3 regions of the Chryseobacterium sp. CBSDS_008 genome follow, and region 2 is predicted to be linked to each of the others. Evidence: riboswitches for the same ligand, from Rfam matches in the RefSeq annotation. Region 2 holds a riboswitch; each other region holds the start of a gene.
What was found. A riboswitch is a leader RNA that binds a small molecule or an ion and turns the genes downstream of it on or off. The one in region 2 is predicted to bind cobalamin.
Positions count from the first base shown of each region.

Region 1: linked by a shared signal. The riboswitch ahead of ACP3T3_RS16590 (TonB-dependent receptor) and the one ahead of ACP3T3_RS09320 (TonB-dependent receptor plug domain-containing protein) in region 2 are both predicted to bind cobalamin.
Region 3: linked by a shared signal. The riboswitch ahead of ACP3T3_RS08635 (acyl-CoA thioesterase) and the one ahead of ACP3T3_RS09320 (TonB-dependent receptor plug domain-containing protein) in region 2 are both predicted to bind cobalamin.

Region 1 covers NZ_CP188202.1:3,673,621-3,679,312, reverse strand. Annotated here, with positions in the region: gene ACP3T3_RS16595 (YncE family protein) at 1-186, opposite strand, end outside; gene ACP3T3_RS16590 (TonB-dependent receptor) at 183-2,216, opposite strand; cobalamin riboswitch at 2,326-2,510, opposite strand; gene ACP3T3_RS16585 (transporter) at 2,603-3,550, opposite strand; gene ACP3T3_RS16580 (cytochrome-c peroxidase) at 3,563-4,612, opposite strand; gene ACP3T3_RS16575 (MbnP family protein) at 4,605-5,432, opposite strand; gene ACP3T3_RS16570 (hypothetical protein) at 5,611-5,692, opposite strand, start outside.
Region 2 covers NZ_CP188202.1:2,084,507-2,090,198, reverse strand. Annotated here, with positions in the region: gene ACP3T3_RS09340 (GNAT family N-acetyltransferase) at 1-103, opposite strand, end outside; gene ACP3T3_RS09335 (VOC family protein) at 119-511, opposite strand; gene ACP3T3_RS09330 (hypothetical protein) at 521-1,369, opposite strand; gene pafA (alkaline phosphatase PafA) at 1,422-3,068, shown strand; cobalamin riboswitch at 3,191-3,368, shown strand; gene ACP3T3_RS09320 (TonB-dependent receptor plug domain-containing protein) at 3,401-5,227, shown strand; gene ACP3T3_RS09315 (DUF5074 domain-containing protein) at 5,248-5,692, shown strand, end outside.
Region 3 covers NZ_CP188202.1:1,930,539-1,936,230, forward strand. Annotated here, with positions in the region: gene ACP3T3_RS08620 (endonuclease MutS2) at 1-52, shown strand, start outside; gene ACP3T3_RS08625 (ATP-binding cassette domain-containing protein) at 471-1,133, shown strand; gene ACP3T3_RS08630 (hypothetical protein) at 1,164-1,964, shown strand; cobalamin riboswitch at 2,000-2,180, shown strand; gene ACP3T3_RS08635 (acyl-CoA thioesterase) at 2,298-2,681, shown strand; gene ACP3T3_RS08640 (DUF4932 domain-containing protein) at 2,834-4,207, shown strand; gene ACP3T3_RS08645 (HD domain-containing protein) at 4,271-4,861, opposite strand; gene ACP3T3_RS08650 (XAC2610-related protein) at 4,863-5,564, opposite strand.

The sequences.
Region 1 (5,692 bases), 1.6 Mb from region 2:
AAAAAAGTCCAGCGTACATTTGTTGCTTCCCATATTTCCTTCATTGAGCATATAGAAGCCTTTTATTGCTGTATTTTCTGAGGGAAGACCTTCTACCACTTCCTGACGGACGATAATATCATCTGTACGGCATGACGTAAGAAAAGCTAATACAAGAAATAAAAAATAAAAGTTTAGTTTTCTCATAGAGTGAAGTTTAGAATAAGTTTAAAGTTTCTTCCGGGCATCGGATAATTGATAACCACATCATAGTATTGATTGAAAATATTATTCACCTCAAGGCTTACTTTAAACTGATGATTTGCCCAGCTGAACTTTTTCTGAACAGACAGATCGTGAGTATACCAAGGCTGTACATAATTGTATTGAATGTTATCCTGATTCACGTCATATCTTTCTCCTACGTACATTGCACTGTAATTGAAACCCCAGTCTTTATAATCCGCCATCAGACTGAAAGATCCGCTATGCCATGGGGTATAAGGAATCTGATTGCGGTAGAAAGTGTCTTCCGGATCGCTCATATCTCTTGCACTTTGATAAGTATAGGAAAGCAATGGTCTTAGTTTTACTTGTCCCAGCTGCATTTCGGTCTGAAGATTTACATCAGCTCCTATGATTTCAACCATTCCAAGGTTCATCATCAGCCAGCGGAACATACTTCCGTTAGGTGCAGCTACGATTTTATCCTGTACTTTGTTGTAATAACCATCTACTTTAGCATAAAAGCTTTTAAAGAAATGGTTGTTGTAATTCTTCTGATAGGTAAATCCTACATCATACTGATTGGTGAATTCCGGCTTCAGATACGTATTTCCGATATTGGTATAATACAAATCATTGAAGGTTGGAAGTCGGAAAATCCTTTTATAAAATGCTCTAAGGGTAAGTTCGGGAATGATTTCCGGCTGATAGCTCATAAATACGGCAGGTGTCCATTCTCTTGCATCTCCCGGCCTTTTGTTTTTTCTTACTTCTTCAAAAGTAAAGGTTCCTAAAAGGCTTCCCAGGATTTTGAACCTGTTCCACTGATAGGTTGTTGCCAATGCTACCAGTGTAGTATAGCGTGTTGGATAAGAAAAGTTATCCAGATTGGCATCCAGGTTATTGTACTGAAAATCCCCGCTCAGACTGACATCCCAATTGGGTGTGATAGAATAGATATTGGATGAGGAAAGATAGAGCTCTCGCTGGATATAGGTGTTATCTGTATAAATAATAGACTGCGAACGAACCGTATCCATAAAATGGGTATAATCGTAAGCAAATTTTGCTTTCAGCTGTGTTTCCAATTTGGGAAACAGCTTTTTTCTCAGGTTGGCCTGCACAAAATAATTTTCATCGGAAAGTCTCGCTCCTCTTCCTCCGAAACGCCCGTTGACAATAGGAGCCGGCATTCCGCGGTTTGAAATATAACCGTAGCCACGGATATTCCAGCTTCCGTTATTTAAAGTTCCGTTTAAAGAAGTTTCAAAACGTTTTGCCCGAATATCTGAATCCTGTCTTTTTGCAATGGTATCATAAGCCTGCTGTCCGTCTGGATATTTTTTGGCATACCGAAATCTGTAAATTCCGTCACTCTGCATAAACTCTCCACTGAAGCTGGCAGAAACCCTGTCTGAAATCTTCTGCTCCAATCGGAATGACGGATTGAAAAGATCAATGGAAGCACTCTTCGCTCTGATAACCAGATTAGTTTTTCTTGTTCCTTTAAATACAGGCGTTTTAGGCTGTAAATAAATAGATCCCGAAGATCCGAAGTCTTTTGCCGGCTGGAAGATTTCACTTTTCTGACCGTTATACAATGATATTTCTTCCAGATCATCCAAAGAATATCTTCCCAGATCCACCAGTCCGTTTTGGGCATTTCCTAATTGAATTCCATCATAGAAAACGCCTACATGCTGACTTCCCATGCTTCGGATATTAATGGTTTTCAAACCACCCAATCCTCCATAGTCTTTGATCTGAACACCTGAAAAATACCGCAGTGCATCTGCTACAGACTGGCTGTTCAGTCTTTCCAGCTGCTCTCCCTGCAGGGTTTGTGCCGGAAGGATCTCTTTAAAACTTTTCTTGTAAAGGCTGATCACCTTGATGGATTCTTCCTTCAGCGTGTCATTCTTCTTTTTTTGAGAATATAAAAGTTGAGATGTGATCACCAATATTGTGAAAACAGCTTTATGAATTGTAGAAGTAGTTAGTTTTGCCGCCATTAGCTCATTTAGGATAATGATGACGCTAATGGATATAAGAATACAACGACAAAGCACAGCTGTCACTGCACAGAATCATTGATGTCCTAAGCTTTATTCCACGAAAGCGTCAAACGATTATTTTCTGGCAGGTCTTCTGACTTACTCCATTTTTGAAATCCTTCCCATAAAAAAACAGTGGATATATTCTTCAAAAACTTTGGTGCGGAGCTTACAGCAGCGGGTCTGTTCCGGATTTTCACCGGATTCCCTTTTAAGAGCTTTTTACGGCTCACCAAATTCCGGCAAAGATAAATAATTATTCCTAATACCCAAGTAAAATCATGATTCATAAATAATTAAAGCTCCCGAAGGAGCTTTAACGTGATTTTATCAGGGGTTTCACTTTAAATTCCAATATTCAGGAAAATACTGAACCTTGATTTTGCTTCAATATCTCCCCCAGCCAGATGAGTGTACATGGGAAGCATTACTTCACTTCCCAGACTCAGCTTTTTATAAGAAGCTTCAAATCCCAGTTTTCCGTACAAAGCACTTCCTGCAGTATTGGGTAAACCTTCATCAAACTGTTTGTTCTGAGCATAAACCTCTCCCTGCACTCCGGTTTTTACAGAAAAAATGGACTTATCATTTCCTGCAACCTGATAAAAACCTGTTGCGGCATAGTTCCATTGATTTCCAAAGCGGTAATTTTTTTTATTCTCTGTTTTGATGGTATAATCTGTATTGACCAATACGGCCACTTTATTTTTCTGAAATTTATAATTCAAAGCAGCCTGATAATCCCAGCTTCCGGTTCCCAGCTGAAAACTCGGATTAACACCGGAGACTCCTTTTTCATCAAATTTTCCAAGCGGAATTTTCACACCCAAACCTCCGCTAAGGTGATGGAAATTATCCTTGGAGCTCATCAGCTGGTAAATTCCCATCAGGTTCAGATCCCCTATTCCATTGATTTTAATATCTCCCTGCATGGTTTTCTTTTCATGAAAATGAAAGGGCAGACTTATATAAACACTCAGTTTTTTAGTCAATGGAATTTTTCCCCAAAGCTGTAACGTATTGAAATACTGATCCTGTGTAAGGTCTTTTACAAATAAGTTTTCCTTTGCTTTGTAATGTTGTGCAAAGTATTTGATTCCGATAAACTGTGGGTTCAATAAAGATTCAAAGCCGGAAGATCCGTTACCGGCTGCACAGCCGCACGCATCACAATCATCATCAAAATCGAATCTGCTAAAGGTTTCAGGAACAATATACGCGCTATCTCTAATGGTCTTTGCCTGATACTGACTAAACAGGATCAAACTTACTATTACTATAATCTTCTTCATGTTTTCTATAAATTATTCTGCAAATTTTGGATTGGATATAAAACTTTTGTCCGATAATGTTTTCAGGAATGCAATGATCGACTGTTTTTCCTGGCTGTTCATGACAATTCCCACATGACCGTTCTGTTTCAGCTGAGGATCAAGATTGGCATTATCTTCTACCTGATTCGAATAGAAATTAAGGACCGCATCTAAGGTATAAAATCTTCCGTCATGCATGTAAGGCGCTGTATATTCTACATTTCTTAAACTCGGAACACGGAATTTCATCCAATCTACCTGATTAAGGGTCACTCTATAACGTCCTGCATCCTTGAATTCAGTGTTATAATACATTCCTGTATTTCTGAAACTCTCATCAGTAAACAGTTCTCCGCTATGACAGGAAGCACACTTCTGCCCGAACAAAACCATTCCCTGAGATTCTGCTGAAGTTAGCTGCTCTTTTCCCTGCTTGAATCGGTCATATTTTGAATCTGCAGAAATTAAAGAAGCCATAAACTGCGACAATGCTTTCAGAATTCTTTCTCCGGTAATGGTTTCATCACCATACGCTTCCCTGAAGAGTTTTTTATATTTCTGATCATCTTTTATCTTTGAAATGGCTTCCGGTATGGAGCTGTCCATTTCATTCACGTCGGTAATCGGGCTGATGGGCTGTTCATTCAGATTATGAATTACACCGTCCCACATATACCTTTTCAAAAAAGCCATATTCTGGATGGGTGGCGCATTCCTGATTCCGATTCTGTCATCTACACCATGACTTACTGTGTGGCCATGATGGGTAAAAGCATTTTCCTGAATATGACAGAAACCGCATGAAATGGTATTATTTCTGGAAAGCCTGCCTTCATAGAATAATTTTCTTCCCAACTCCACTCCATTTTTAGTTACCGGATTGGTTGATTTATCAAAAGTCATTTCGGGAAAATAAGACGGAAACTGCAGGTTATACGCTTCATCTTTTTTCAATGGCTGAATCACCTCATCAGAGCAGGAAATACAACTCAACAGAAATACAAGCAGAACCAGTATCGTTTTAACAAAAAAATTAATCATTGTGAACGTGGTCTACTTTAAACATTTTTGTGAGATTGTTGGTAACATCTACCAGGTGTTGGTTTGAGCCCATCAACATGTCATTGGCTGTGGTGAGGGCAAGTGCCTTATCTCCGCTCAAAAACTGGTTCAGATCGGCCAGAATATGAACAGAAGGACGAATTTGTGCCGTTACTCTTGCTGTGGTAGGAAGGTTTAATGTGATTTCGCGATAAAGATCCGCTGTATTATTGGCTTCAGTATTACCCATATTTCCGGTATGGTTCATAAATTCTTTTGAAGGAGCATCATTACCATATTTCCCTTCCAGTTTTACAAAAACATAACCGGCAGCCCATGACCATGACATTCCTTTCTGCTTGGCTTTTGTCCAGAATTCAGCCTGTCCATCCTGCCCTAGTAAATATGCTTTCTGGCTGACTCCCAAACCGAATTTTATTTTTTTGTAATTGTTTTTCGGAACACCATCCAGGTTAAGATATATAATTCCGGCTACAGCGTCTGCCTGATCTACAATAAAAGCGCCTTTATCAGGATTGTTTTCATTGTATTTAAATTCGTTTCCGTTTTCATCTATCAGCGCGATATTGCTGATGACGTATTTCAAAGCGGAGAAATTATGTTTCTGTCCGTTAGAAGAAGTCTGAACCGTTTGATTCAGAACAATGTCTCCTACATTATTAAATCCGTTTTCAAATTTGATCTGAAGTTTTCCGGGTGTTGCATCCTGCGGATTATCATCCCTGCTGCTTTCGCAGGATACAAAAGAGAATAAAGTAAGGGCAATAAAGGATAGTGATAAAAATTGAGAAATTTTCATTGTTGATTTTTTAAGTTGAATACAATTTGAATGTGTTATTTTGAATGCAAAAACATTCTTTTTTTACCACAAAAGGCACAAAAGTTCTTACACTTAAGTGATATTAAGTGATAAGCCTTATGTACATAAGAACACTTAAGCTTTTGTGACTTTTGTGGTTAGATAGTGATAGTACAACTTAAAAAACCGGTGGTTTGAAAATATGGGTAAGAAACAGAAAAGAATAGGCTGTTTCGTAAGTAAAATTGAAATTGAAAAAC
Region 2 (5,692 bases):
ATTCAATAGAAGAAACTGAATATATTCTCTCCGTTGTATAACCGTTATTCCCCCAATTTAAGGCAGGGTTGGAGGTTAATCTTTGTAATTTTCTTATTTCCACATCAGTTATTTAAGCTTATTGGACTTCCGTACAGATTTCTACCAGGTAATTGTTGGGATCCTTGATATAAGCCGTTTTCTGTCCCCATGGTTTTACGGCAATATCTTCATACAGAACAGCACCGTTTTTTATTGCCTTTTCTACCAGAGCTTCTACATCATCAGTAACAAATCCCAGTTCTATTCCGAAAGGTTTATCTTCAGCTTTTGAGATGGAAAATCCTTTTTTAATATTGGAACCGGCAAGGCTTACAGAAGCGAATGAAAGAGTAGTTTCTCCGGTCAGCAGCTCTCCGTAATCGTTTTCAGGGGTGATGAACTTTATTTCAGAACCAAAGGTACTTTTATAAAAATTCATAGATTGCTCTACATCTGCCACGTACAGAATAACATATTTGAATTTGATCATTGTATTGAATTAATATGGGTTTATTTTTTTGTTGATAATATACTCCTCATCCACCATCAATACTGAATGAGGTCCCTGTAAAGGATATTCTTTGAAACTTCCGAAATGGCCGAAATGAAGAGGGTACTTTTGAGTAAGCTGCCGTACTTTACCCCCAAAAGAATTGAGATCAACCTTTTGAACAGAGTCTTTTTTCTGCCTGCCATTGGTGAAAAAGAGCATCAGATTACAATGCTCTTTAAAATCAAAATCATGATAATAAAATACATTGAGGTTTTCTTCCCTGCCTATCTGTACCAAATCATTAATAAGACTTTCTTTATGCCGTAAAGGTAGATGGCAGTCAATTCTGGCAGCGTAATTCTCAGCATTGTTTTTTTTGAAATCAGAACCTACCATCTGGATGAAACGGTGTTCTATATTTCTGAATTTTTCTCTTTCCGGAGGATAACTTTTACTGGATTGAACGGAAAAAGGTATACTTGAATCCAATAATACAGCGTTTTCCAGAATTAACAGATGCTCAATCTCTGCCGCAAACTGAAAATGAAAATCAAAAAGCATATAGTCTCCGATATGGATGATTATTTGATTTTCATCGATATTCAGGTATAAATGCGTTTCTTTGAAACCCGTTTTCAATTCTTCCAGTTTTTGAATAAAATGATCGAGGTTTTTAACCCAAACTCTTGCTGCCAGCTCAGCAGGATTATCGGCATGTCCTCCATATCCCGGATAAAATTTGAAAAACCGGAAATCATATAAATGATCCGGGAATTTGAAATACCAGTATACGCCTAAAATCATAGAAGATGGATTGATGAATTGTACAATAATCAAAATTAAATAAAATTTCACACTCTAAAACTTTCAAAACCCTTAAATTTGTCGTCAATAAAAATTTACTTGGATGCTTAGGAATATTTCAATTGCGGCAGCTACTTTTTTGTCCGTAGTTACAATCAATGCACAGAAGAACAGAAATACCCAACTGGAAAGACCCAAACTAGTCGTAGGCCTGGTAGTAGACCAGATGCGTTGGGACTATTTGTACCGTTTTTATGGTAAATATGGAAATGACGGCTTCAAAAGACTTTTGAATACAGGATATTCTTTGAATAATGTACATATTCCCTATGTTCCTACGGTTACTGCTTTAGGACACACGTGTATCTATACAGGATCTGTACCGGCTATTCACGGAATTGCAGGAAATGACTGGACGGATAAGGAAACGGGTAAAGGAGTTTACTGTACTGCGGATGAAGGTGTGCAGCCGGTAGGAACTACCAATACAAAAACCGGAAGCCATTCTCCGAAAAACCTGTGGTCTACAACGGTAACTGACGAATTGAGGCTGGCAACCAACTTCCAGGGAAAAGTAGTGGGGGTTTCTTTGAAAGACCGTGCTTCGATTCTTCCTGCAGGCCATACTCCGAACGGAGCTTTCTGGTTTGATGACAGTACAGGGAACTTTATTACCAGTACATGGTATATGAATGATCTTCCGCAATGGGTAAAATCATTCAATTCTCAGAACCTTCCTGAAAAATTAGTAGCCAACGGTTGGAATACCTTACTTCCGATCAATGAATATACAGAAAGTGCACCGGACAATTCCTCCTGGGAAGGCCTGCTGGGAAGTGCAAAAACACCTACTTTTCCTTACAGTAATCTAGCCAAAGACTATCAGGCTAAAAAAGATAATATCCGTTATACACCTTTCGGAAACACATTGACTTTGAAGCTGGCAGAAGCTTCTGTAGAAGGTGAAAAACTGGGTGGAGATAATATTACAGACTTTTTAGCCATTAACCTTGCATCTACCGATTATGCAGGACATAAATTCGGACCGAATTCTATTGAAGTAGAAGATGTTTATATCAGATTAGATCAGGATTTAGCGGAGTTTTTCAAATACCTTGATTCAAAAGTAGGAAAAGGAGAGTATACCGTTTTCCTTTCTGCTGACCATGGTGGAGCACATTCTGTAGGATTCCTTAAAGACCATAAGATCCCTACAGGTTTCTTCGGGGAAGATGCAGAAAAGAATCTGAATCAGAAGTTAAAAGAAAAATTCGGAGCTGATAAGTTGATCAACGCCATTGATAACTACCAGATTTATTTCGACAGAAAAGTATTGGCAGATAGCAAGCTTGAACTGGATGATGTAAGAAACTTTGCGGTAAAAGAAATTGAAAAAGATCCTACCGTTTTATATGCTGTTTCTGTAGATAAAGTGCAGGAAGCCAGTATTCCGGAACCGATTAAACAAAGAATTATCAACGGGATCAACAGACAGAGAAGTGGAGATATTCAGCTGATTTCTCATGACTCTATGCTTCCGCCGTATTCTAAAACGGGAACTACACACAGCGTATGGAATTCTTATGATTCACATATTCCATTGATCTTTATGGGATGGGGAGTGAAGCAGGGAGAAAGCAATAAAGAATATCACATGACAGATATTGCTCCTACGGTATCTTCTTTACTGAAAATTCAGTTCCCAAGTGGAAATATAGGTAACCCGATTACAGAAGTTATAGGTAAATAATGATCCTACTATTTTATGATAAACAGCTGCTTTCATCGAAAGCAGTTTTTTTGTGAATTATTGTCAGGAATTTTAATCTGCTGCGCTTTAATCTCACTTTTTGGCAAATACATATAAAAAACTATCTTTGCAAAAATTTTGGTTTCCAGTATTTTGGAATGAAAAGGGAATCGGGTGTAACTCCCGGACTGTCCCCGCAACTGTAAATCGCAATATAAGTTTCTGCAAAAAACCACTGTTTAAAAACGGGAAGGGGCAGAATGCGAAAGTCAGGAGACCTGCCAGGATTATAATTAAAAAACATATTGCTTTCGGAGGAAAAGTAAAAAAGTATGGATATAAAAAGATCTTTAGTACTGCTTTTTTCATCTTATGGCTGTTTTCTTTTTGGACAAGAGAAAGCCATTGACACTATTTACGTCTTTGACAACCAGATGAACAGGGTGAAACTTTTTCATCCTGTACAAACTATTTCGGCGGAAGATGCCGAGAAAAATTCCAGCAACTTTTCAGAACTCCTGAGATTTCAGTCCCAGGTTTTTATTAAAGAAAATGGGCGGGGTGCTGTTTCTTCACCTTCTTTCAGAGGAACTACCGCTCAGCAGACAGCATTTGTCTGGAATGGGATTAACATTAATTCTAATTTTCTGGGGCAGGGAGATATCAATAATATCGCTTTATTCGGGTATGATCAGATTGGTATAAAAGCCGGCGGAGGAAGTGTGGTGTATGGAAGTGGTGCCATAGGAGGAAGTATTCACCTGAATAATACCCTTGATTTTAATAAAGGGTTGCATGGGTCATTATTTTCGGAAATCGCTTCCTTTAATACCTATAATAATTTTATAAAAGGCTCTTACAGTAATGATAAGTTCAGTTTTAAAGCTTCCGGAAATTATTCTGTAAGTGAAAATGATTATAAGGTAAATGATCTGAACTACATCAGCAGAAACGGAAATTATTACAATACGACGTTCAATGTTGGGGCATCCTATAAAATTACAAACGATCATAAAATTTCGTGGCAGAGCCAGTTTTTTGATTCTTCACAGCATTATCCCGTGTATGAGGAAACGGGAACCAAAACGAAATATAAAACCCAAAGTGTAAGAAGCCTTCTTTCCTGGGATTGGAACAAAACAAAGTTCAGCAACTCCTTTAAAGCTGCCTATACAGAAGAAAATTTTCAGTATTTCGGTTCGTTAAATATGCCTAAATCAAGTGGCGGAACAGGGAAAAATTATATCTTTAAAAATGATTTTAACTATTTCCTGAATTCTAAATGGAATTTTAACCTCATCGGAGAGTTTCAGGTCAATAAAGGAGAAGGCTACGAGAACGGGATATCCAGTGTCAGTAGAAATATAGGTTCTGTTTCAGGATTGTTGCGGTATTTTGTAACAAAAGACCTTCGTTTTGAAGGAGGATTTAAGAAAGATTTTGTGGAAGATGTGAAATCACCGTTGATGTATTCATTCTCCGGAAAATGGAGTGCTGCAAAATGGTATGATGTAAGCGTTAATGTATCAAAAAACTTCAGATATCCTTCATTTAATGATATTTATTATGAACCGGGAGGAAATAAAAATCTGAGACCGGAAACGTCTACCCAGTTAGATATGACGAATGAGTTCAAAGCGGGAGATTTCAGGCTTACTTTGTCGCCTTATTATATGAATGTGACAGATCTTATTGTATGGCTGCCAACGTCTATGGGCTACTGGCAGGCATTTAATGTTAATAAATCTGAATCTTACGGGCTGGAATCTCAGCTGTCTTTCAGCAAACAGCTGGGAAACCATAAAATCCGCGCAAATGCAGGATATTATTATGCAAAATCTATTGATAAAGAAACCAAGCTGCAGAGACCTTATGTTCCCATGCACAGAGGATCAGCCGGAATAGATTATGAATATGGGTTCTTTAAATTTTTTGCGCAGGGATTGCTCAATGGCATTACCTACACAACAAGTGATGAAAAAAGGTCAGATGCCATAGATCCCTATTTTCTTTTAAATATGGGTATTTCTGCAACCCTAGCAAAAAAATATACCTTGGGGTTTAAGGTGAATAATGTAACGGATACTTATTATAAAACAGTTTCTTTTAATCCTTTACCAAAGAGAAACTATAGTGTGTATGCAGCAATAAATTTTTAAAAAATTAAAATTGAGTAAATATGAAAATAACTAAACTTTTAACTGTACTATTTGCAGTTGTATTATTGTTTAACATGTCTTCGTGTACAAGTGATTCTGCAGAGTTTGATGTCTCTCCGATCACTTACCAGAACGGATATTTTATCTCTAATGAAGGAAACTTCAACAGCCAGGGAGCTAAAGTAACATTCCTGACAAGAGATCTGAGCCTGAAGCAGGATGATGTATATGGTTATAATAACAATAAAGAAATTCTGGGTGACGTTCTTCAAACGATTGGTCTTAACGGAAATAAGGCTTATCTTGTGATAAATAACTCGAACAAAATTGTTGTAGTAGACCGTTATACATTTAAAAAGCTAGCCGTAATCACGGATCAGATTGATAATCCAAGAGGAATTACTTTTGCTAATGGCTTTATCTATATTGCCAACACCAATTTCAGTGCGCATACTCAAAGTGTAA
Region 3 (5,692 bases), 150 kb from region 2:
TTACGGTACATTTAAGACCACCATCAACGCAGATGAGCTTGAAAGAATTTAAATTAATCTATCCAAGGATTAAGTTACGCAAATACAGAGAGAGCACTTTTCGGAGTTCTCTCTTTTTTATTATTTTTTAATGAATCTTTTAACTCTCTCTTGTATAAAGGTTTTTAATATATTTGAATTCATAAAGCATTGAACATGGTCAGAAACCTTACTATTCTTTGGATTTTTTATCAGAAAATTATATTTCCTGCGGTCCTGTTTTCATTACTCATTTCATTCTTACTTTTTGGCGGGTTTGAAGCTTTTGGATTGAGTTTTCTTTTTACTGCACCGGTTCTTCACTATTTTATTTACGAATTAAGATTTAAAAGCGAATATTACTTTTATGCCAATTCAGGCTTTTCAAGGATGTTTCTCTGGGCAGGAACAATAGTATTGGGGATTATTGTTAGAATTATAACATTGTTTTTATGAGCAGACTTCATGTTGATAGTGTAACAAAATCTTTTAATGAGAGGAAAATTCTGCAGGATATTTATATAGGATGTGAAACAGGGCAAGTTATAGGATTACTGGGCAGAAACGGAAGCGGAAAATCAACCCTGTTGAAAATTATCTTCGGAACTGAATATGGTGATACTCAGTTTATAAAATATGACAACACTATTTTGAAAAGTATTTCCGATAGAAAAAACAGAATTGCTTACTTACCTCAGGATCTCTTTCTGCCAAAATTTATAAAAGTAAAAAATCTGATCCCTCTTTTTTGTAATAAAAGAAACACTGAGTTACTTTTTAGTTCAGAATTCGTACAACCTTTCCTTCATGAAAAACCTACAAACTTATCCAAGGGAGAACAGCGAATCATTGAAACGCTGATGATCATTTATTCCGAAACTGATTTTGCCCTGCTTGACGAGCCATTTCACAGTCTTTCTCCCAAGGTTACTGAAGAACTGAAGAAAAATATACTTCGGGAGTCAGCACATAAAGGCTTTATCATTTCTGATCACAATTTTCAAGATGTTCTGGATATTTCTGACCTCTTGTATATACTTTCAGATGGCCATCTGAAACAAATACAAGATTTAAAAGAACTGCAGCATTATAATTATCTTCCGAAAAGCATTTAATTTATATATTTGGAAGATCAAAAAAATTTCATGATGACTTTCATAAACAAAGCATTTTATTTATCTGCTTTCAGTATTTTTTCTTTAGCCTTTGTAAAGGGGCAGAATAAAGTTCCTTTCGGAGTGGTAAAAGCTGAAGAAGGATATGCCAATGTGCGGGTACATAAAGACAATTACAGAAAAATTGTAGATAAAATCCGTATGCGTAAGGGTGATGTATTTGTTTATGTAAAGCCTGCTCCCGGGGAAACAGAATGGATCTGGATCAAATATCCGGAAAAACAGGATGACGACAAACCCTTTGTGCGTTATGAAACTCTTGATAAGGAAGGAATGGTAAATAAAGAGCGTATTGCTTATATTGATCAGCTTCCCGCCTATACCCCTTCCAGGTCTAAAAACGGAAGATCACTTATTTTTACCGATAATTCTGATCCTAAAATTCCTACTGCTCAAAGAAGCAAAGTAGTGATTGACATCTACCCTTCCAATGCGGGTTACCGTAAAAAGGAAAAAGATGCAGAAGGAAAACTACTCACCATTGATAAAGTAAAACCCTGGGGAATCGGAAATGATCTTCCTGAGGGTATGACGGAAATCAAATCCATCAGAGTACAGCAACCGGGAAGAGGTTCTGTTTTTGTAAGAGAAGCCATCAAAAATATGTTCCAGCCTACCATGGATTTTGATAACATTGGAGTCACTTCCCTTGACAGCGATAATATTTTCCTTTATATGATCAATGGTTCAGGAGAAAACAGATACACTACACTCTGGACGATCAAGAAAGGAAGAGTAATCAGCCAGATTATTTTCCATAATCCGGAATAAATTCATTATTTTTGCTTCCGAAAAAGTTTTTACGCTTATTCATCACAGAAATGGGTTCTGCATCACTGCAGATTAAAAGGGAACCGTGTGAAAATCACGGACTGTCGCGCAACTGTAAGTAACTGAAGTCTTTTATCAAAGATCCACTGTGCGGGGCATGGGAAGGAGATAAATGATGTTACAAGTCAGGAGACCTGCCTTTTTCTTACACATGTAACTTTCGCGATTTGAAGTTGTATTGATCTGATGGATTGTTTCAGGAATTCTCTTGATTCCTGTTATTATTCTGTTTTTTCTAATATCATTTCACTTCGCTTTAATTAATAATGATATATGACTACAGAAGAAAGAATTGAAGCATCCGAAACCAGAATCTTTAAAGCGGTTTTCCCCAACACAACCAATCATTACGATACCCTTTTTGGCGGTACGGCCATGCAGCTGATGGACGAAGTAGCTTTTATCACCGCAACCCGTTTTGCGAGAAAAAGAGTGGTAACGGTAAGCAGTGACAAGATCGATTTCAAGAAACCTATTCCTGCCGGAACTATTGTTGAGCTGATCGGGAAAGTTTCCTACGTGGGAAAAACCAGCATGAAAGTGAACGTTGAGATCTACACCGAGCAGATGTATTCCTATGAAAGAGAAAAAGCCATTGTAGGTGATTTTACTTTTGTAGCCATCGATGAATTCAAGAAACCAATCCAGATACTATAAATAGAGTTTCGGGCGGCCAAAGGCCGCCCGAAACTTTTATATTTTAAATATATTTAATGATTGTAATTCATTGGGTTTTTCTTTAATTTTAGCCGCTCAGAATATCATCTGTGTTTCTCTTAAAAACTAATAGAAAATTCATATTACATTACATGAAAAAGATTATCTTAATCATTACACTTATCCTTTCCGTATCATTAACAGCACAAAAAGATGTTACAATTGAGCTTTCTGAAAGTTACGAATTGGGAAATATCATTTTAGCGCTTACAGACTATGGTAAAACAGATCCTTATGATGTTCAAAAGATTCCTCCGTATTATGATGAAATCATGTCTTATTTTGAGCCTGTAAAAGATCATCCGCTATTAAAAAAAGTAAATTATTCAAGAAAGGAGTGGAAAAAGTTCTTAGGTTTCCGGACTGATTTCTATGCATTCTCTTTTGATGAAAAAGGTGTACTTAAAAGAGATTTCCCATTTAATTCATTTGGCCCTCAAGAAGTGGATGAAAATCTGGAACTAATCAACGATTTTGTCAAGAAATCGAATTACAGAGCTTTTTACAAAAATCATCAACAGTTTTATAATACTTTAATTGCCAATTACAAAGAGTATTATTACATCAATGACACCTATGCCTTCCTTGATAAAATTGCTGGACAACCTAAAAATAAAAATACCAAATCCTATGTTATTGCCATTTCTCCTTTAGTAGGCGGACAAAATTGCCACAGAGAGATCAACAGTTCATTAACCGTTGACTTCCCTGATATCGGAAAAGACCTTATTCTTGGAAACTTAAAAGATAATATTGCAAGAAGGATTCTTGATAATCACACCGTATTTTCAGAAATTGATCATGGATATGTAAATCCTATTTCGGATCAATATTCAAAGGAAATAACTGAGAACTTCAATCTGATAAATTGGGATAAAAAATCAGGATATTCAGGGATCAGTTCATTCAATGAATATATGACATGGGCTGTTTACGACTTATTCATCAGAGAAAACTTTCCCAAGGAAAAAACAGATAGTCTTTCTGCTATCTATCATAAAGTGAATATCCGACGTGGTTTTATTGCCCAGAATTTATTCTCTGAGAAACTTATTGAGCTTTATAAAAAGGAAAAGAGCCTGGATAAATTATATGTTCCATTATTAAAGTGGACAAAAAGAACAGGGAGCAAAATTTCCCAGCCTTCCGTTGTCAATTCCAACAATAAGGATTTTGAAAAAGTTGACATCAACAATGTTGTTGTAAAATTCACAGAGCCTATGAAGAAGACAACAACGCTTCAACTGAAATTATATGAATACATTGATGGAAAAGAAACCAGCAATACAATCATTATCGTTAAAAATCCGGTTTGGTCTAAAGATGGGAAAGAAGTAAAATTCAAACTGGATACTTCTTATAAGAATTTTGTACTGGGTTTTTATGTACCGAACAGCATGGCAGGATTTTATTCTAAGAACGGAATTTTATTAAATCCTGACAACTACGTATTGCTATCCTCATAACTGAATGAAATTACCTATAAAAAGACACTGTTCTAAACCGAACAGTGTCTTTGTTTTTTTAAACTATTTCAACACTTTTTCTGTTTCCAGACTTCTGCTCAATAAAAGTTCAAAAGCCTCTCCCATTTCATCAGAAGCTCTGCCGATAGCATTTTCAAGCATATTTCTGATTTGTCTTTCTGTTACTCCCGCTTCTGTCCAGCTCTTTCCTGTAGTATGGGAATTTAAGATAAACGGCATGATTCTGTCAATTCCACAGGCAAAAACAGCATCCGGGGTCTTCTCTTCTTCAAACTCCAGCCATAGGTTAAAGAATTCTGTACGTAAAGGTTCATCCAGAATTCCAAAAATTTTCTGGGCAGATGCTTTCTCTCTTTCAAACTTTCCTACCATTGCTTGTTCATCAAAAATGAAAGTATCTCCGGCTTCTATTTCCACAAGATCATGAATAGAAAGCATTCTTATAACTCTTAATAAATCAATATCTGCGCGGTTTTTGGCATACGGATAAAGAATCTGGGCCAGAATGATAATCTGCCAGGAGTGTTCCGCCGTATTCTCTCTCCGGGAGTCATCTGCATTATAATTTCTTCGCTGTACATTTTTCAGAGCATCTACTGCCAGGATAAAATCTATTTCTTTCTGAATTTTCATCTTACTTTTTATTTCTGTTATATTGATCTGCCGGATATACCTTTGTTTTGGTAATCCATTTATTATTGAGCTTTTCTTTAGTGATTACTTTTACCTGCCCTTCTACCGTCATATCTTCTTCTTTTTCCAGAACTTTATCCAGTCCTTTATTCGGAATTACAGCATATTCTGTTGTAAAAATATCACAACATCCGGATTTCCCATAAGCTATGAGACGTTTGCGCTTGGCATCCACTTCAAAAATATCAAAGGAATTCGAAGCAAGATCTGTAAGTTCTTTACTTTTCACAAATGCCATTCTGGTAGCGTTGAATACATATACGTCATAAGAGGCGGAACTATAATTTCCCATATTGCCATTTCTTACCGCTATATCCTCTGTTCCATCAAAATTAAAATCATCAATAACCACAGGACTGTTTTCATTCTTTAACTGAAGCATTTTCCCCGGCTGTGGCTTTTCGCCCTGGTTTAGCTCCAATACCAGGTCATCAGATACAAAGGTTTGTACTTTGCTGTTTTTATGATCAAACAATTCTACGGTTCCTTTTCCATTGCATCGCCCATCATAACAATTTTCTACGTGAATAATTACATCATAACTCTTTGATACATCTTTAACCTCAAACTGATATTGTCCGAAACATACAGGTCCAAGTAAAACAAAAGCCTGTAGATGCCTATACTTATTGAATAAATTCATGGTAATAGTAAATAATTTAGGTGCTTTTTTCCTAACAAAAATACGAATCATAACACCGATCTCAAAATTCAGGACTCTTTTATTTATAAGGGTTTGAAATCATCATTTTTTAGGTAGGAGGATTCATT